DNA from 4 places in the Neorhizobium sp. 2083 genome. Region 2 is predicted to be linked to each of the others. Evidence: riboswitches for the same ligand, from Rfam matches in the RefSeq annotation. Region 2 holds a riboswitch; each other region holds the start of a gene.
What was found. A riboswitch is a leader RNA that binds a small molecule or an ion and turns the genes downstream of it on or off. The one in region 2 is predicted to bind cobalamin.

Region 1 (4,237 bases), on a different contig from region 2:
GCTGCTCCCCGGTCGACCATGCACCCTTGATGAACTGTACGACGCCGACCCGCCGGTTATTGCCGAGCATGCGCAGTGCAAGGCCGAAGGCGGCGGTGGATTTGCCCTTGCCGGATCCGGTATGGACGATGAGAAGACCCTTTTCCCGGGTCTTCTCCGCCACTTCAGCATCCTGCACCGCCTTGCGGTTCGCCATCTTGCCGCGATGACGCTCGGCCGCGGCCTCGTCGATCTCCTTCACCGGGAAGCAAGCTTCGCCGGGGTCCCGGCAGAAACTTCCTCGCCGGCCCGGAATCGTTCGCGGACCACGCCGGCAAGCGCGCCGAGCACGGCCCAGAACACCAGATTGGTGGCATAGACCGCGTTGACGAAGCGGGCATAGAGATCCATCGGCACCGCCGTTTCATGGCTGGGCGGCAGCGGCGCGCCGACGAGATGCGGAGCGATAAGAAGTACGATCGCCAGGGCCGCGAACACGGCGGAGCGCGTATAGACGAGCAGGCCGAGGCCGATCGCGGTGCAGAGAGCCGTCGAGACCCACCAGACCTGGCGCGGCCCGAGTTCGGCTGCCGGCATGCCGGGCAGTTCCGGCGGCAGGCCGAGGCCGGGCGCAAGGATGACGGTGAGGAAGCCGGCAATGCCGAACATCAGGCCGCCGCGCCAGCCCCTGAAACCGCCGAATGCTTCCGAAACCGCGACCAGGACGAGGGCGAAGCCGATGCCGGACAGCATGTCTGCGGCGAGCGTATAGATGAAGCGCTCGAAACCGTCGGCCGGAGCCCAGGCCTCTTCTTCATGATGGTGATCGGCAGCAGGTGCCGCTGTACCGGCTGCCGCGGGTGCAGCGTCATGGCTGTGGCCCGCCTCGGGTGCGGCATTTTCGAATACTTCCGCCTTGAGGATCAGCGGCACGGTGGAGAAGCTCTGCATCACGGTGAGCAGCAATCCGGACAACAGTCCGGCGATCACCGCCGTGAAGACGATGTTACGAAACAGCGACATTTGGGAGATCTCCTCAGTGGCAGGGGAAGGCGAGCGAGTGGCGCGTGTCATGGGCGGCATTGTGGACGACTTCCAGATGCGAGAAGCCGACAAAGCCGACGATGAACAGGCCGAGCAGGGCCGTCATGCTGAGGGGAATGATCTTCGAAGCGGAGAGGCTGACTGCAGTTGCAGCAGAATTCGTAACCATGGTCTCGTCCTTTCGCCCTCCACCCGAGGGCCGTTCAAGTTCTTTGCCGCCTTTGGCAGGTCTCCTGGCTCGCGGATCGGACGCCTTGTCCCGCCTTCCCGGTTTCCCAGTGGCTTGACGGCCGAACGGCCGTTTTGGGTCAAGACTTTCCGCTTACAGTTGCGGGGGCAGCCGCGGGTTGGACGTCGAAATTCCGTCGCACCGCATTCCCTCTAAACCCTTTCGGGCACCATAGGCCCGGCCACTATAGACGAATTCGGCGTCACGGCAATCGCCTTTGCGACGCATTGACATGGGCGTGCGACCGGGCGTACTTGGAAGGAGATGGTCCCTTTCCGGCAACGGGGAGGGCTAAGAGAGAATGCGGTGCGACCCTTTCAGGGTCAATGCCGCGGCTGCCCCCGCAACTGTAGGCGGCGAGCCATTGCCTAAAACGGCCGTTCGGCCGTCAAGCCACTGGGAAACCGGGAAGGCAGGCAAATGGCGTCGACCCGCGAGCCAGGAGACCTGCCGTCCGACAATTCTGCTTCACCGGGCGGGGTGCTCCGGAGGAAGTTTCTCGATCACCGCAGGGGGTTTTGGCCTCCTGCTCCGCGCCCCGATTTTCGACCCCGGCGGGAACGCGGCTGACCGATGAGTGACCTCCGACCAGATGATCCGGCAAGCGGCGACCCGGCCGATGTTACGATCTTCGTCTGCACCAACTGCCGCGACGAGTCTGATAGCGAAATCCGGCCCGGCATCGCGCTGATCGCGGCGCTGCGTGATGCGGCCGCCGGCAAGCCGATCGCGGTGAAGCCCGTCACCTGCCTTGCCAATTGCGAAAAGAGCCCGAGCGCGGCTTTCAACCACCGCAGCGGCTGGTCCTATGTCTTCGGCCATCTGTCGCTCGACAATGTCGATGACATCGTTACCGGGGCGATGATGCTGGCCGAGGACGAGCGCGGTTTCCTTCCCCTTCGCGGCCGCCCGGCCTGCCTGCGCGGCAAGGGCATGACGGCCCGCATTCCACCCTTTCATCATCACGAGGACATGCCATCATGAGCGTTTCGTTCGACCGCGTTCCCTGCACCGTCGTCACCGGGTTTCTGGGAGCCGGCAAGACCACGCTGATCCGCAACCTGATCGAGAACCTCAAGGGCAAGCGGCTGGCGATCATCGTCAACGAGTTCGGCGATGTCGGCATCGATGGCGACGTACTGAAGGGCTGCGGCATCGAAAGCTGCCCCGAGGACAACATCATCGAACTCGCCAACGGCTGCATCTGCTGCACCGTGGCGGATGATTTCGTGCCGGCGATCGACCAGATCCTGGCCATCGAACCGCGTGTCGACCACATCCTCATCGAGACCTCCGGCCTCGCGCTGCCAAAACCGCTCGTCCAGGCCTTCCAGTGGCCGGATGTGAAGGCGCGCGTGACGGTGGATGGCGTCATTGCCGTGGTCGATGGGCTGGCGCTTGCCGAAGGCCGCGTTGCCGACGACCACGAGGCGCTCGAAGCCCAGCGGCAGGCGGACGGCTCGATCGATCACGACGATCCGGTCGAGGAAGTGTTCGAGGACCAGGTCGCCTGCGCCGACATGATCGTGCTCACCAAGAGCGACCTTCTCGACGTCGCCGGCCTTGCCACCGCCAAAGACCGCGTCTCCGCCCATCTGCCGCGCGCCGTCAAGATCGTCTCGGCCGCCAACGGCGCCATCGACCCGGCCGTGCTGATCGGGCTCGGCCTTGCCGTCGAGGACGATATCGAAAACCGCAAGACCCATCACGACGACGAACTGGATCACGATCACGACGATTTCGATAGTTTTGTCGTCGATCTGGCCGCGGTAGCCGATGCCGAGAGCCTCGCAGCCCGCATCTCCGCCACGGCGGAAGCAGAGAATGTGTTGCGCATAAAAGGCTTCGTGGAAGTCGCGAACAAGCCGATGCGCCTGCAGGTCCAGGCGGTAGGATCGCGGGTGAACCACTATTTCGACCGCGCCTGGGCGCCGGGCGAAACGCGGGCGAGCCGCCTCGTCGTCATCGGCGAAAAAGGCATCGACCGCGCCGCGATCGAAAGGATGCTGGCCGCCTGATCGGCCGTAGGAAAGCAGTCTGAGAAAAGGATGCATATACTCGCCACCACATCGTCGTCGCTCGACGACCTGATCGAACCGGTCGACCTCAACCAGTCGCCGGCCGATGTGGTGGTGCTGTCCTTTTCCGGCAGCGATTTGAACGGTGTTTCGGCCGCTTGGGACAGCGCGCATCCGGCAAGCGATGAGGCCGGCCTCGCCGCAACGCTGCGCCTGACCAACCTCTCCGATCTCCGCCACCCGATGTCCGTGGACCTGTGGATCGAGAAGACGGCCGCCCGGGCCAAGGTCATCCTCGTGCGCATCCTTGGCGGCTACGATCGATGGTCCTATGGCGTCGAGGAGCTTTCGCGGCTCGCACGTGCCAGAAAGATCGCACTTGCCTTGCTGCCCGGCGAATGCAGCATCCGCGACGAGCGGCTGGCCGAAGCATCGACGGTTTCGCCAGATCAGCTTTCCGCGATCCTCGCCTGCTTTCGCGAGGGCGGCCCGGACAATATGCGGCTTCTCGCCAGACGGCTTGCCGCCCTCGCGGCGGGAAAGGCAACCGCCGGCAAGGTCGATATCCTTCCCGCGGCAATGCCGATGCCGAAAGCCGGTTTCTACAGGCCGGCAGAAGGCATCGTCGCAGCCGCCGATCTCCTTTCGGGCTTTGCGCCGGATGCGCCACGCCTGCCGATCCTCTTCTACCGCTCGATGCTGCTCGCCAATGATGCCGCACCGATCGACGCGCTATTCGAACTATTGGCACAACGCGGCTTCGCACCCATGCCGATCTTCGTGAGCGGGCTCAAGGATGCGGAAGCCCTGGCATTCGTCGAACAGGCAATCCTGGATCTCGATCCCGCGGCGATCCTTTCGACCACCGCCTTTGCGAGCGGCACGGACGGGAACGGCGACACGATTTTCGACCGCACCGGCGTGCCCGTTTTCCAGATCGTCGTCGCCACCACGCGGCGCGAAGGCT
Region 2 (4,237 bases):
CGCCGACAAGGCCGGTATTGCCGGTCTGCGGCACGATCGGCGTCCCGGTTTCGCTCGCAAGCTTCAGGATCGCGGCAACTTCCTCGACCGAGCCCGGCTTCAGCAGCATCGGCGAGGAGCCCTTGTAGAGCCCGCGGCCCTCGACCAGATGCGGCGCAAGGTCGCTCGCCTCGCGCAGGACGTGGTTCTCGCCGACGATCGCCGCGAAGCGGTCGAGAAGCTCTGGTTTCGGTCCCGGAATATCCATCAGCGTCTCTTCCTCTCTTGCTCCGGCCTATTCGCGCGGGGCGGCGGCGCGTGCCAGCCGGTCGTTGATCGCTTCGCCGAGCCCATGGTCGGGAATGGGCGTGACGGCGACGCGGGCAGCGCCGGTCGCGTCGGCCTGCTTCAGATAGTCGAACAGGTTTGCCGCGGCCTGCGCAAGATCGCCGGAGGGGCTCAGGTCGAAAACAGCTTTGGCAAGTTCGACGCCGGCGACTGGAGCCGAACCGAACCGGATCAGCGCTTCGCCCTCGTCGACGTGGTCGGCGTTGAGCCTGACCGCCGCTCCCGGCGCGTAGTGGGACGCGAGCATGCCGGGGGCCTCGATGATCGCCGCTGGTCCTTCAGACCGGATCACCTGGAGGCCAGTCGCCTTTTCGATCTCTTCCGCGGCAACTCCGCCGGGTCTCAGGAGCCGGATCACGCCGTCTTCGACGCGAACGATGGTCGACTCCACCCCGACCGGAGCCGCCCCACCGTCGATGATAAGAACGAGCTTGTCGCCCAGATCGTCGGCGACATGGGCAGCGCTGGTTGGGCTTACCTTGCCGGACGTATTGGCGCTCGGCGCCGCGAGCGGCCTGCCGAAGGCGCGGATGAGCTCGGAGGCGAAGCCCTTGGGAAGCCGGATGCCGACCGTGTCGAGCCCCGCCGTCGCCAGCGCATGGATGCCGCTTTCGGGCTTCAGGGGAAGGATCAGGGTGAGGGGACCCGGCCAGAAAGCTTCCGCAAGTTTTCGCGAAATGGGATCGAACTCCGCATAACGCTCGGCCATGTCGAGGTCCGACATGTGGCAGATCAGCGGGTTGAAGCGCGGCCGGCCCTTCGTTTCATAGATCCGGGTGATGGCGGCGGGATTGGTGGCATCGGCCGCAAGCCCGTAGACCGTTTCGGTGGGGATTGCCACCGGCAGGCCGTCGCCAAGCACGGCGCAGGCTTTGGCGAGCGCGCCGTCATGCTCCCGGGTGATGTCGATGATCTGAGCCGTCATGTCCGCCCGTCAATAACGCGGACCAGTCCGGCTTCAAAGCTTTTTGATGATCTCGCGAAGCATTTCATTGGAAGTGCCGAGCATCAGCACGTTCTTGATCGCTTCCGTCGGATCGTTGGTCTGGAACAGCAGGCCGTTCTTGCGGATCGAGCGGTTGATCTGCAGCGGCTGGCCGGCCTCGCGTTCGACCGCGACGGCAAAATACATGCGCGAATAGGCCGTGCTGATCCGCTCGAAGAACGTTTCCTTGTCGCCGATCTCGGAGAAGAAGTTGGCGATGTAGAAGGACCAGCTGACCGGCACGCCGCGTGCAAGCAGAGTTCTTGCCGCGGTGACGTGGCAGTAGCCGAGATGCGGCCGTTCATCGAGCGTGTGATGAAAGACGATCTTCGGGAACTTGATCGAGCGGTGGAAGGAGTTGATCCGGTTGTGGCTGGCTTCTCCGGCTGCCTCGAGCCTCTTGCCGGTGCGCTCGGCGACTTCGTCATGGGTGAGATAGCGGCGCTCGGCCGGCAGCCAGATCGGATTGTAGCGGGCAATGCGCCCCGTCCGCAGGAATTCCGAATGGGCAGCCGTTTTCACGACCACCGGCGCCGGAGGCTTTGGTGGAGGGGCGTCGTAGTAGCGGATCTTTCCCTTTGCCTGCACGGTGGCGTCGCTCCCATTCGAGCCGGGATTTTATGGCCTATCTGTTAATGACAGGTTTCGCTTTCGCGGAGCTGGAGTGTTGCATTTTGACCCGTTTTGCCGCTGTCGCCAACGCGGTTGCCGATGTCGCAATGTCGCCTATGCGACACGCATGCTCGATGATTATATCCGCTTCGATCTCAGGGTGCCGCCGAACTAGGGAGGCGGAGAATTGGGAAGCCGGCAGGGGCCTTGAAAACCTCGATCCGGCGCTGCCCCCGCAACGGTGGTGGAGCAACAAAGCCTGGCATGAGCCACTGGGAAAGAGCCGAAAAGGCCGCCCGGGAAGGCGCTGGGCCCGTCCCCTCAAGGGACAGCTCCTGAGCCCGGAAACCAGCCTCGGGACAAAAGACGACGACCGGACGCGGCGGGCGTTCGGGACAGGGTTTGGGGTGGGCCTTGAGGCCGGCCGGCATTTCCATGTCCTTCCGCTGTCCATTTTTGACGAGGAAGGTTATATGGAAATTCGCAATCAGGCCCTGCGGCAGCTCAAGAACCGTCGCGAAGGTTTCAGCCTCGAGCAGGCCTTCTATACCGATCCCAGTTACTACAAGCTCGATCTGGAAATGATCTGGTATCGCGACTGGCTGTTCGTCGGCCATGATTGCGAGTTGCCCAAGGCTGGAGCCTATTTCACCCTGCAGATCGGCGATTATCCGGTCGTCGTCGTGCGTGGCCGTGACAACCAGATCCGCGCCCTGCACAACACATGCCGTCATCGTGGCAGCCGCGTCTGCACCAAGGAGCATGGCTCGGCGGTCCGGCTTGTCTGTCCCTACCATCAATGGACCTACGAGCTGGACGGCTCGCTTCTGGTCGGCCGCCAGATGGGCCAGGACTTCGACAAGACCCAGTTCGCCATGAAGAAGGTCCATTGCGAGAGCGTCGCCGGCTATATCTTCATCTGCCTTGCCAATGAAGCGCCGGATTTCGCGCCGGTCCGGGCCTCGATCGAACCTTATCTGGCACCGCATCGCCTGTGGGAAGCCAAGGTCGCCCACCAGTCGACGATCATCGAGAAGGGCAACTGGAAGCTTGTCTGGGAAAACAACCGCGAGTGCTACCACTGCGCCGCGAACCATCCGGAACTCTGCCGCACCTATCCGGAATCGCCGACCGCGACCGGCGTCCAGGGCGCCAAGGACGATCCGGTCATCGCCGCCCATTGGCAGCGCTGCGAGGAGGCCGGGTTGCCGAGCGAATTCCGCATGGACGAGACCGGCCAGTTCCGCGTTGCGCGCATGCCGCTGATCGAGGATGCCGAGAGCTACACGATGACCGGCCGCAACGCCGTCCAGCGCAGGCTTTCCGACGACGTGACGATCAACTCGATCGGCACCATGCTGCTCTTCCACTATCCGAGCAGCTGGAACCACATTCTCGGCGACCACGCGATCTCGTTCCGGGTCACCCCGCTTGGGCCCGAGGAGACGGCGGTCACCACCAAATGGCTGGTTCACAAGGATGCGGTCGAGGGCGTCGACTACAATCTCGAAGAGCTGACGCATGTCTGGAACATGACCAACGACCAGGACCGCCAGATCGTCGAGGAAAATGCCTTCGGCATCCGCTCGCCGGCTTATGAACCTGGTCCCTATTCGCCGCTGCACGAAGGCGGCGTCATGCAGTTCGTCGAATGGTATTCGAACTTCATGGTCAACCGGCTGCAGGGCGACCAGGCGAAGCTTTCGATCGTCGCCTGATCTATTGCTGCTTATCGCCAATTCGTGATCGGCCGTTCGTTGCGAAGCGGCCGGTCATAGGAACGAAGTCCTGTGGCCTGCGTTAGGTTTTCAATCGAAAACCATGAGAGGAAACCCAGGATGAGTGCTTTTCGTTTGCGCCTGACCGCGGCGGCGGTCGCCGTCGCGACCACATTTGCCGGCCTTGTGCCCGCGCAGGCCATCCAGATGCCCGCTCCCCCGGCCGGCATTTCCGACACCGGCAATATCACCAATGTCCAGCTGCTGCGGCGCGACTACGGCCGGCGTGACCGCTACGGCTGGTATGGCGGCCACCGCGGTTACCGCGAACGCCGCCCCGGTTATCGCTACCACAACGGTTTCTGGTTCCCGTTGGCAGCCTTCGGTGCCGGCGCGCTTATCGGCGGTGCCATCCAGGCGGACCGGGGTTACGGCAGCCGCCACGTCGCCTGGTGCGAAAGCCGCTACCGGACCTATCGAGCCTTCGACAACACTTACGTAGCGAGCGCCGGTATCCGCCGATCCTGCGTTTCGCCCTACAGGTAATCAGGCATTGGTCGTCTCAAGACGAAAACCCGGCCGCTGCAGACGCGCG
Region 3 (4,237 bases), on a different contig from region 2:
TCTCACTTTGCCTCGCCTATATCGGCCCGCAGAACGTGGTAGTCCGAACCCCAAGGTTCGTAATTCTTCAACCGCTTCGACATGCCGACATACCAAACCGGTGAGACGAGGAAGGAAGCCGGTGCATCTGCGAAAAGCCGCGCCTGGGCATCCAGCGCGATCGCGACGCGTTTCGCCGGATCGCCTTCGGCTGCGAAGCGATTGAGGATCGCGTCGAAATCCGGTGAAGCATATTTCGCGTAGTTAAGCGAAGCACCGCTTCTCAGCATCGAGTTCAGGAAAAAGGCGGCGTCGCCGCTCGGGGCGGTATGCTGCGCCCAGAGCGCGATATCGAAATCACCAGCGGCTGCGACCTGCGAAATGTTCTCGACCACCTGTGTGTCGACCGCAATGCCGATCCTCGCGAGTTCAGCCTTCACGACCGGAAGCATGGTCACGAGGTCGGGACGCTGAGGATAGGTAATCGCAAGGAGGCGAAGCGGTCTGCCGTCCTTTTCGAGTATCCCGCTCGCACCCTTCGTCCAACCTGCCGCATCGAGAAGCGCCGCTGCCTTGGCAAGGTCCGTTGGTCGGGCTTGCCTGCCCGCGAACGGGAAATAGGAGGCAAAGGCGCCGGTTGCCGGCTCGCCGCCGCTGATCGCGGCCGACAGTTCCTTGCGGTCGAAAGCGAAATCCAGGGCCTGGCGCACCTTCACGTCGCCGAGCAGCGGGCGCGTGGTGTTGAAAAACGCGAGATACTGATAACCGACGGGGAACGACTTGATGGTGAGTTCCGGATTCGCCTTCAGGCGAGTCACCGCTTCCGACGGGAGGCCGAAAGCGAGGTCCAGTTCGCCCGATTCCAGCGCCAGCGTCATCGTCTGTGCTTCGCCGAATTTGCGGAACTCGACCGGCGAGCGTTTTTCCGAGGCAGCGAAATAGGCGTTCGGTTCGAGCTTGATCGACGCATCCGTCTTGAAGCCGGCGATCTTGTAGGGGCCGGTGAACACGGCATTGCCGTTGCCAACCGGCTTGTAGGCAATCAGCGGCCATTCGGCGAACAGCGACTGGATGAGTGGAACCGGCTTCTCGGTCGTGACCTTGAGAGTCAGGTCGCCGGCCGCTTCGAAGCTTAGCTTGCCGCCTGTGGCGAGCGCCGCCTTGTTGTTGGCGAAGGTGTTGTCGAAACCCGCCGCGAGCGTCTTGGCGGTGACCGGCGTTCCATCGGAGAACCTCCGGTAGGCCTTCAGCGTGATCGTCCAAGTCAGATCGCCGGTACGTTCTGCCTTTTCCGCAAGTTCGGGAACAAGTTTGCCTTCCTTGTCGACGGTGAAGAGGTTTTCGCCGACACCATGGCTGGTCAGCGCCCAGCCGTTCGATGCCCTGGCCGGATCGGTGCCGCTGGTGATATATGTCGCGCCGATCCGCAACGGCTCGGCCGCAACAGCAGCGGATGCGACGACGAATACCGAGGCGGCCAGCAAGGCCGCCGTGGGGCCGGATAGGATTTTCGAAGGCAAGTCTCTCTCCTTAGTCTTGTTTTAACGCACGCGAAGTCGCTGCTTGCGGCCAGTCGGGTGATAGGCAAAGTCCTCGACGACATGGCCGCCGAGCAGATGTTCTGTGATGATCCGGTCGACCGCCTCTTCGGTGACGCCGCCGCAATAAGTGCCCTCGGGAAAGACCTGCAGGACCGGCGCCAGACCACAGGGACCGAGGCAGGTGGATTTGACCGTCATCGTGCCGTCGCCGACCACACGCAGATTGCGGCGTTCCTGCTGGTTGCGGATGTGGTTCCAGATGGCGTCGGCACCGGCGCTGTTGCAGGCTCCGCCTTCGCAAACGAGGACACGCCGTTTCTGTGGTGGGATCAACGAACCCTCGGCAGAGAATTTCCGCCCGGGTGTTTCTGCTAGCGCCTCTGTCGTTTTAAGCAGATCGCCAAGAAGCGGAGCCATCAGCGGGCTGGATGCAATGTCCCTTGTGATCGACAGGGCCGGCCACGGCCGCTCGGCCAAAGCCTTCCACCGCTTCAGGGATCTCGTCAGCCAGATATGAAAGCTCGGCTCCATGGGCAGGACGAGTGGTACGATCACGACGGCATCGACATCCTGGTCCAACAGGCTCGACAAGGCCTCGCGGAGGGATGGCGTGCCCTGTTCGGTAAATGCGAAACGGACTTTGGCACCAGGGTGAAACACCGCGATGCGATGGGCCAGGCGTTGCATTTCGAGATGCGGCGAAGCCGCAAACGCGGACTTGGCGATCAGCAGGATCGCACGCCTCGATATCGTGTCGGTGAGGTTGTCGTCCTTGCCCACTGCCTCAATCTCTATCACTTGCGAGGAGGCAGCAAAAATGACGGCGCGATCGGGCGCGAGCCCAAAAGCACCTTCATTCCTGTGGCACACCCCGACCACGGAAATCCCAAACGTCAGGCAGGTCTCCTGGCTTACGGGTCAAAGCCTTGATCGTCCGTCTTCCCGGCATTCTCTGCCAGTGACATGTTGGACGAACGGCTCGCCGTTCACAGTTGCGGGACAGCTCCGGGTTTACACCGGATTCCCTCTTAGCTTCCGTCGCAGAGACGGAAGAACCTTGACGGCGCAGACCGTATACTGCCGTAGCCGGGTGTCAACCAGCCATCGGATGGCACACGGTCACGCTGGCTGACGATCCCGACGCGCCTCTTCACCTCGGCTCCACCGGCAAGATCCTGAAGCGGCGCTTTTAGACCATAATTGTGGAGACGATGCAGGATTCGGGAAGCACTGGACCGCTGATCGACGATCGCAGCCGGCGGCAGGAGGCCCGGTTCGTCAGTTTCAGGCCGTCAGCCAAGGCGTGCGGTATCGTCATTTCAAAGCGAATTGGTCGGAATCGGAAGCGGAATTCCCGGATTCCGACCGTGGTTCCCGCGATGTCAGTGTGCTAAGCCGGAACCGCCGACCGCGACGACCGAGAAGGGCTTCCCTTGCACGGCGATCGTTCGGGTCTCTTTTAGGGTTTGCGCATCGACAATCCGGACAAGCGAATGCCTGGGATCAGTTATGGCAATATGCCCATCGGCCACCGCCAGGCGAGGACGTGGATCGCGCCAATGGCCATCCTTGCTATAGGGCTCGGTGATCTTTGCCTTGCGGACGATTCCGCCCTTGACCACGTCGAGCACATGGAGGTCGCCATCTTCCGTGAGGATGTAAGCGTTGCGGGGCATCGCGGGATCGACAAGGAAATCGATCCGGCGGGTTGGCAACTCGATCAGCCGGAACGGGTGCTCGTTATCGGGATCAATCAGAACGACCTTGTCCTCGCCGTAATTGCCCAGGAAGAACTGCATCGCCTTGCCGCCGAGAAGCGTGCCTGTATAGCCCTTCGGAAATTCGGGCGGATAGGGAAGGATATCGATTTTCGGTCCGTCGATTCCTCCGGGCCGGGCAACGAGCACACCCTCCTTGCATCCGAACGCGACAAGACGAGCTGAGGTCGCTTCGCCGTGAAGGTCCGTGCATTTGCTGATTTCGCCGACTTGCCTCATGTTCTCATCAATCACGCGAAGGCCGACGCGTGGCGGCAGTTCATTCGGCGTCGTTTCCACTTCAGCGTTCGGCGCCGAGACAAGTACATGGCGACCCATCGCAACGGCCACTCCGTGATGGGGTTTAGTCGTGTCGACGGTTCGGACCTCGGCTTCGCCTTTGAGAAGAGCCATCTCGTCGATAACGTCGGCCTTGCCGCCAAGGTCGTAAAATACGATCACGTGATCGTCGTGCGGAACCACATGTCCCGGCCGCTTGTCTTCGAAGCTGACGGGCAGAAGGGCTGGATCGGAAACGTCAAGGTCACGATGCTCGCCGTGATCGGAGAAGTCGATGCCGGTCTTTATGACATGGACGATATCGGCTTCGCTCTGGGCGACGAACACCGTCCGGCCCGACGCACTCGCCGTCAAAGCGGCATGACCCTTTACATTGTAGCGGCCGAGTTCCCTGCCGTCGGAAAAATCGATGGCTCGGACAACCGGATGAGTATGATCGGCGATGAAGAGACGCCAAGCCTCCTTCGTTTCCTTATCTTCATCCGCTATGGCGCCAGTGCCAACGAGAAAAAAAGTTGCAGCCACAACGGCTATGATGCGTGCACGGGGGTGAACTGGTCTCATTGGGTTCCTTCCGTTGTTGTTAGGTTTTCCACGAACGACGTACTGCCGCTGCATAGCGCCCGGCGGTCAATCGTGCGATCAATAATGTTATTACGT
Region 4 (4,237 bases), on a different contig from region 2:
TACCCGATCACCAACCGTTTCCGCGACCGGTAGGAGGGGATCATGGCCCTGCGCAGCTCGGTCGAGATCTTCAACATCCGCACCCGGCACAACCGGGTGGTCTGGCAGACGGAGGCGCTGTTCGAGGCGCCGAACTGGTCGCCGGACGGCCGATACCTGATGCTGAACAGCGACGGCCTGATCTATCGGCTGTCGCCGGATGGTGACGGCGGTCCACAGCTTGTCGATACGGGCTTTGCCCAGCAATGCAACAACGACCACGGTATTTCGCCGGACGGATCGCTGATCGCGATTTCCGACAAAGCGGAGTTCGGCAAGTCGGCGATCTATGTTCTTCCCGCAGGTGGAGCTACGCCGAGGCTGGTGACGCGGAACCTGCCATCCTACTGGCACGGCTGGTCGCCGGACGGAAAAAGCTTCGCCTATTGCGGCATCCGCGGCGACGAGTTCGACGTCTATACGATCGGTATCGAAGGCGGCGAGGAAACCCGGCTGACTTTTGGCGAAGGCCGCAATGACGGGCCGGATTATTCGCCGGACGGCCAGTGGATCTATTTCAACTCCAGCCGCACGGGTGTGATGCAGATCTGGCGCGTTCCGGCATCAGGCGGCCCGGCCGAGCGGATCACCGACAGCGGTTACGGCGACTGGTTTCCGCATCCGTCACCGAAGGGTGACAAGATCGTTTTCGTCTCCTACGACGCCGATGTCTTCGACCATCCGCGCGATCTGAATGTTCGCGTCCGGCTGATGGACATGGACGGCGGCAATGTCGAGACGCTGTTCGACCTCTTCGGCGGACAGGGCACGATGAATTCGCCCAACTGGTCTCCGCAAGGCGACAAATTCTCCTATGTGCGCTATTTCCCTGTCGCATGATGACCTTGCCGATGCCGGCGCACCGGCATAAAACCGATCCTGTCAGGTGCCGGCGGCAAGCCGGAGAATCGGGAATCCGGGGCAGATCCGGAACGTGCCCAGCGCTGTGAGGTGGACGCTCGGCCGCAGGAGTTTTAGCCACTGGGAAACCGGGAAGGCGGCGGCAGGAAGCGGATGAAGCCAAGTCAGAAGACCGGCCTGACACGATAGACCGACCCGCGCGGACGGCGGAAGGTTTCGGACCTCTCCTTGCTTCTGAAAGGCTCAGCCTAGGAAGGAAGGGAAGCGACGGCATTGTTGGGGATAAACGATGCAGCCTGACCCTTTTGCGCATGCCTTGCTGCCTGCCGGTGAGTTTTCGAAAGTCGAACGCGCGGCCGTCTACAGGGCGATCGAGACGCGCCGCGACGTGCGCGACCAGTTCCTGCCCGATCCGCTGCCGGACGACCTGGTGATGCGCCTGCTCGGCGCCGCGCATTCCGCGCCCTCGGTCGGCTTCATGCAGCCGTGGAATTTCATCCTTGTCCGCGATCCGGCGGTGCGGGCGGCGGCACGGGCCGCCTTTTCGAGCGCCAATGAAGAGGCCGCGGAAATGTTCGGCGGGGAGCGCGGCGACCTCTACCGCAGCCTGAAACTCGAGGGCATCGTCAAGGCGCCGCTGTCGGTCTGCGTCACCTGCGATCCGGATCGTGCGGGACCGGTCGTGCTCGGCCGCACCCACAATCCGCGCATGGACGCCTATTCGACGGTCTGCGCCGTGCAGAACCTCTGGCTCGCGGCACGGGCCGAAGGCGTCGGTGTCGGCTGGGTCAGCATTTTTCATGACGAGGACGTGCGGGCGCTGCTCGGCATTCCGGATCGCATCGAGATCGTCGCCTGGCTCTGCCTCGGTTATGTCGACCAGCTTTACAGCGAGCCGGAGCTGGCCCTCAAGGGCTGGCGCCAGCGCCTGGCCCTGGACGAGCTGATCTTTCAGGACCGGTGGGACAGCCGCTGACTATTGCTGCGGCTGCGGTCCGGCCGATTTCGGATGGGCGAGATCGATACTCTCGTTGGGCAGGAAGGTCGGCCCGACGGTGCGCACCTTGTTGTTCGGGTCGTATGGCCGCTCCGGTGGCGGGGTGAGCACCGGCGGCTGGACGGCGGCCGCCTGCGGCTTTTGCGGCGGGCGGGTGCGCAGGTTGGTGATCCCGGAATAGGGCTGCTCTTCCTTCGGAAGTTCGATCCCCGGCACTTTTCGACGGTCGTCCACGACAGGCGGCAGCGGCTCGAAGGAGGGGATGCAGCGCTGTTCGCGGATGGCGGCGAGAATGGTGGTCCGCTCCTCCGAGGGCAGGATCATCTGCCGCGAACTGTTGCGTTCGGCGGTCAGCGCATCGCGGCTCTGCTCCATTCCGTCCAGCGCCTCCCGCATCTGGCGGCAGACGTCGGCATTGGGGCCGCCGAGGACGACGACGCTGCCGTTGCCGCAGCCGGCCCGGCGCATGTCGATCCTGAGTTCGCGGATATCGGCATTGTATTCGCCGAGCTGCTGGGCGTAGCTGCGCGCCGCGGACGTGCTGCCGATGATCTCCGCGCTGTTGCCAAGTTTCCGGTAAAGCGCCGCGCAAACGGCAGGATCCCCCGCAAGCGCTGCGGCAGGCAGAAAAAACAGCGGTACGGTCAGCAGGCCGCGAAGCGGTATCGGCAATTCCGGAATCCTCTCCAGAGTGGAGATTGCATCATGGAACGTGCCGGTTGACAATTTTATAAAACCGCGGGCATCGCCGTCAAAATTGGCCAATATCCGGCGCAGGTCATTTCGACGACAGGGGTTTGAGCCCCTGTTTCAGGGCTCAAACCGGGTCTCTAATAGATCTGCAACTCAGGATTGAAATTGCAGATTGGGCTGCGATGCTTCGACGACGGCGAGCGCCGCCATGTTCACCACGCCGCGTGACGTGACCGAGGACGACAGGATATGCGCCGGCTGGGCCGCGCCGAGCAGGATCGGCCCGACATGCAGCGCGTCCGTCATGTTGCGGACGATACCGAGCGATATGTTTGCCGCGTCGAGATTCGGGAAGACGAGCAGGTTGGCTTCGCCGGTGAGCGAGCTGTTCGGCATGGCCCGCTTGCGCACGATTTCCGACAGCGCCGAACCGCCCTGCATTTCGCCGTCCACTTCCAGCTCCGGCGCCCGCTGGCGTACCAGCTTCAAGGCGGCCCGCATCTTCTGGGCACTTTCCGAATCGCGCGAGCCGAAGTTCGAATGGCAGATCAGCGCCGCCTTCGGGGTAATGCCGAATCGGCGGATTTCCTCGGCCGCCAGGACCGTGATCTCGGCGATCTCCTGCGCGGACGGATTGTAGTTCACGAAGGTGTCGGTGAAGAACATCGCGCCGCGCTGGGAAATGACAAGGCTGAGGCCCGAGAAGGCGCAGACGTCCGGGCGCTTGCCGATGATCTGGTTCACGTCGTTGAGATGTTTGTCGTAACGGCCTTCGACGCCGCAGATCAGCGCGTCCGCATCGCCGCGCTTGACCGCCAGCGCGCCGATCACCGTGTTGTTGGTGCGCACGATGGTGCGCGCCGCTTCCGGATTGATGCCTTCGCGGCCGACCAGTGCGAAATATTCGTCGACATAGTCGCGGTAGCGCGGATCGTCTTCCGGGTTGACCACGGCGAAGTCGACATTCGGGCGAATGCGGATGCCGAAGCGGGCAAGCCGCGCCTCGATGACCGAGGGACGGCCGATCAGGATCGGGGTTGCGGTCTTTTCCTCGAGCAGGACCTGGGCGGCGCGCAGCACGCGCTCGTCCTCGCCTTCCGCGAAGATCACCCGGTTCCTTTCCGAAACCTTGGCGGCGCTGAAGATCGGCTTCATCACGAAACCGGAACGCCAGACGAAGCGGTTCAGCTGGTCGAGATAAGCCTCGAAATCATGGATCGGCCGCGAGGCGACACCGGTTTCGGCGGCAGCCCTGGCAACCGCCGGCGCGATGCGCAGGATGAGGCGCGGATCGAAGGGCGAGGGGATCAGGTAGTCGGCGCCGAAAATCGGCGTCTCGCCGGAATAGGCCCGCGCCGCGACGTCGGAAACTTCCTCGCGGGCCAAAGCTGCGATCGCCTTGACCGCTGCCATCTTCATTTCCTCGTTGATCGTCCGGGCACCGCAATCGAGCGCGCCGCGGAAGATGTAGGGGAAACACAGCACGTTGTTGACCTGGTTCGGGAAGTCCGAACGGCCGGTGCAGATCATCGCGTCCGGGCGCGCGGCGCGGGCGAGCTCCGGCATGATTTCCGGCGTCGGGTTGGCAAGCGCCATGATCAGCGGCTTTTCGGCCATCTGGACCAGCAGTTCGGGCTTCAGCACGCC

Region 1: another riboswitch for cobalamin. It lies ahead of J2X76_RS28630 (DUF1636 domain-containing protein); the one in region 2 lies ahead of J2X76_RS03690 (aromatic ring-hydroxylating dioxygenase subunit alpha).
Region 3: another riboswitch for cobalamin. It lies ahead of J2X76_RS25220 ((2Fe-2S) ferredoxin domain-containing protein); the one in region 2 lies ahead of J2X76_RS03690 (aromatic ring-hydroxylating dioxygenase subunit alpha).
Region 4: another riboswitch for cobalamin. It lies ahead of bluB (5,6-dimethylbenzimidazole synthase); the one in region 2 lies ahead of J2X76_RS03690 (aromatic ring-hydroxylating dioxygenase subunit alpha).

What each region holds. Positions count from the first base shown of each region.
Region 1 covers NZ_JAVDTC010000010.1:161,543-165,779, reverse strand. The annotation lists gene cobO (cob(I)yrinic acid a,c-diamide adenosyltransferase) at 1-241, opposite strand, end outside; gene J2X76_RS28640 (CbtA family protein) at 238-1,002, opposite strand; gene J2X76_RS28635 (CbtB-domain containing protein) at 1,016-1,192, opposite strand; cobalamin riboswitch at 1,229-1,441, opposite strand; cobalamin riboswitch at 1,501-1,722, shown strand; gene J2X76_RS28630 (DUF1636 domain-containing protein) at 1,826-2,236, shown strand; gene cobW (cobalamin biosynthesis protein CobW) at 2,233-3,270, shown strand; gene cobN (cobaltochelatase subunit CobN) at 3,301-4,237, shown strand, end outside.
Region 2 covers NZ_JAVDTC010000001.1:691,374-695,610, reverse strand. The annotation lists gene J2X76_RS03705 (FAD-binding oxidoreductase) at 1-247, opposite strand, end outside; gene J2X76_RS03700 (L-threonylcarbamoyladenylate synthase) at 275-1,252, opposite strand; gene J2X76_RS03695 (DUF6656 family protein) at 1,286-1,900, opposite strand; cobalamin riboswitch at 2,066-2,296, shown strand; gene J2X76_RS03690 (aromatic ring-hydroxylating dioxygenase subunit alpha) at 2,398-3,642, shown strand; gene J2X76_RS03685 (BA14K family protein) at 3,763-4,188, shown strand.
Region 3 covers NZ_JAVDTC010000007.1:272,694-276,930, reverse strand. The annotation lists gene J2X76_RS25225 (ABC transporter substrate-binding protein) at 3-1,499, opposite strand; gene J2X76_RS25220 ((2Fe-2S) ferredoxin domain-containing protein) at 1,521-2,300, opposite strand; cobalamin riboswitch at 2,399-2,595, opposite strand; gene aztD (zinc metallochaperone AztD) at 2,903-4,141, opposite strand.
Region 4 covers NZ_JAVDTC010000005.1:167,677-171,913, reverse strand. The annotation lists gene J2X76_RS20090 (NAD+ synthase) at 1-33, shown strand, start outside; gene J2X76_RS20085 (TolB family protein) at 49-879, shown strand; cobalamin riboswitch at 907-1,096, shown strand; gene bluB (5,6-dimethylbenzimidazole synthase) at 1,190-1,876, shown strand; gene J2X76_RS20075 (hypothetical protein) at 1,877-2,569, opposite strand; gene J2X76_RS20070 (NADP-dependent malic enzyme) at 2,744-4,237, opposite strand, start outside.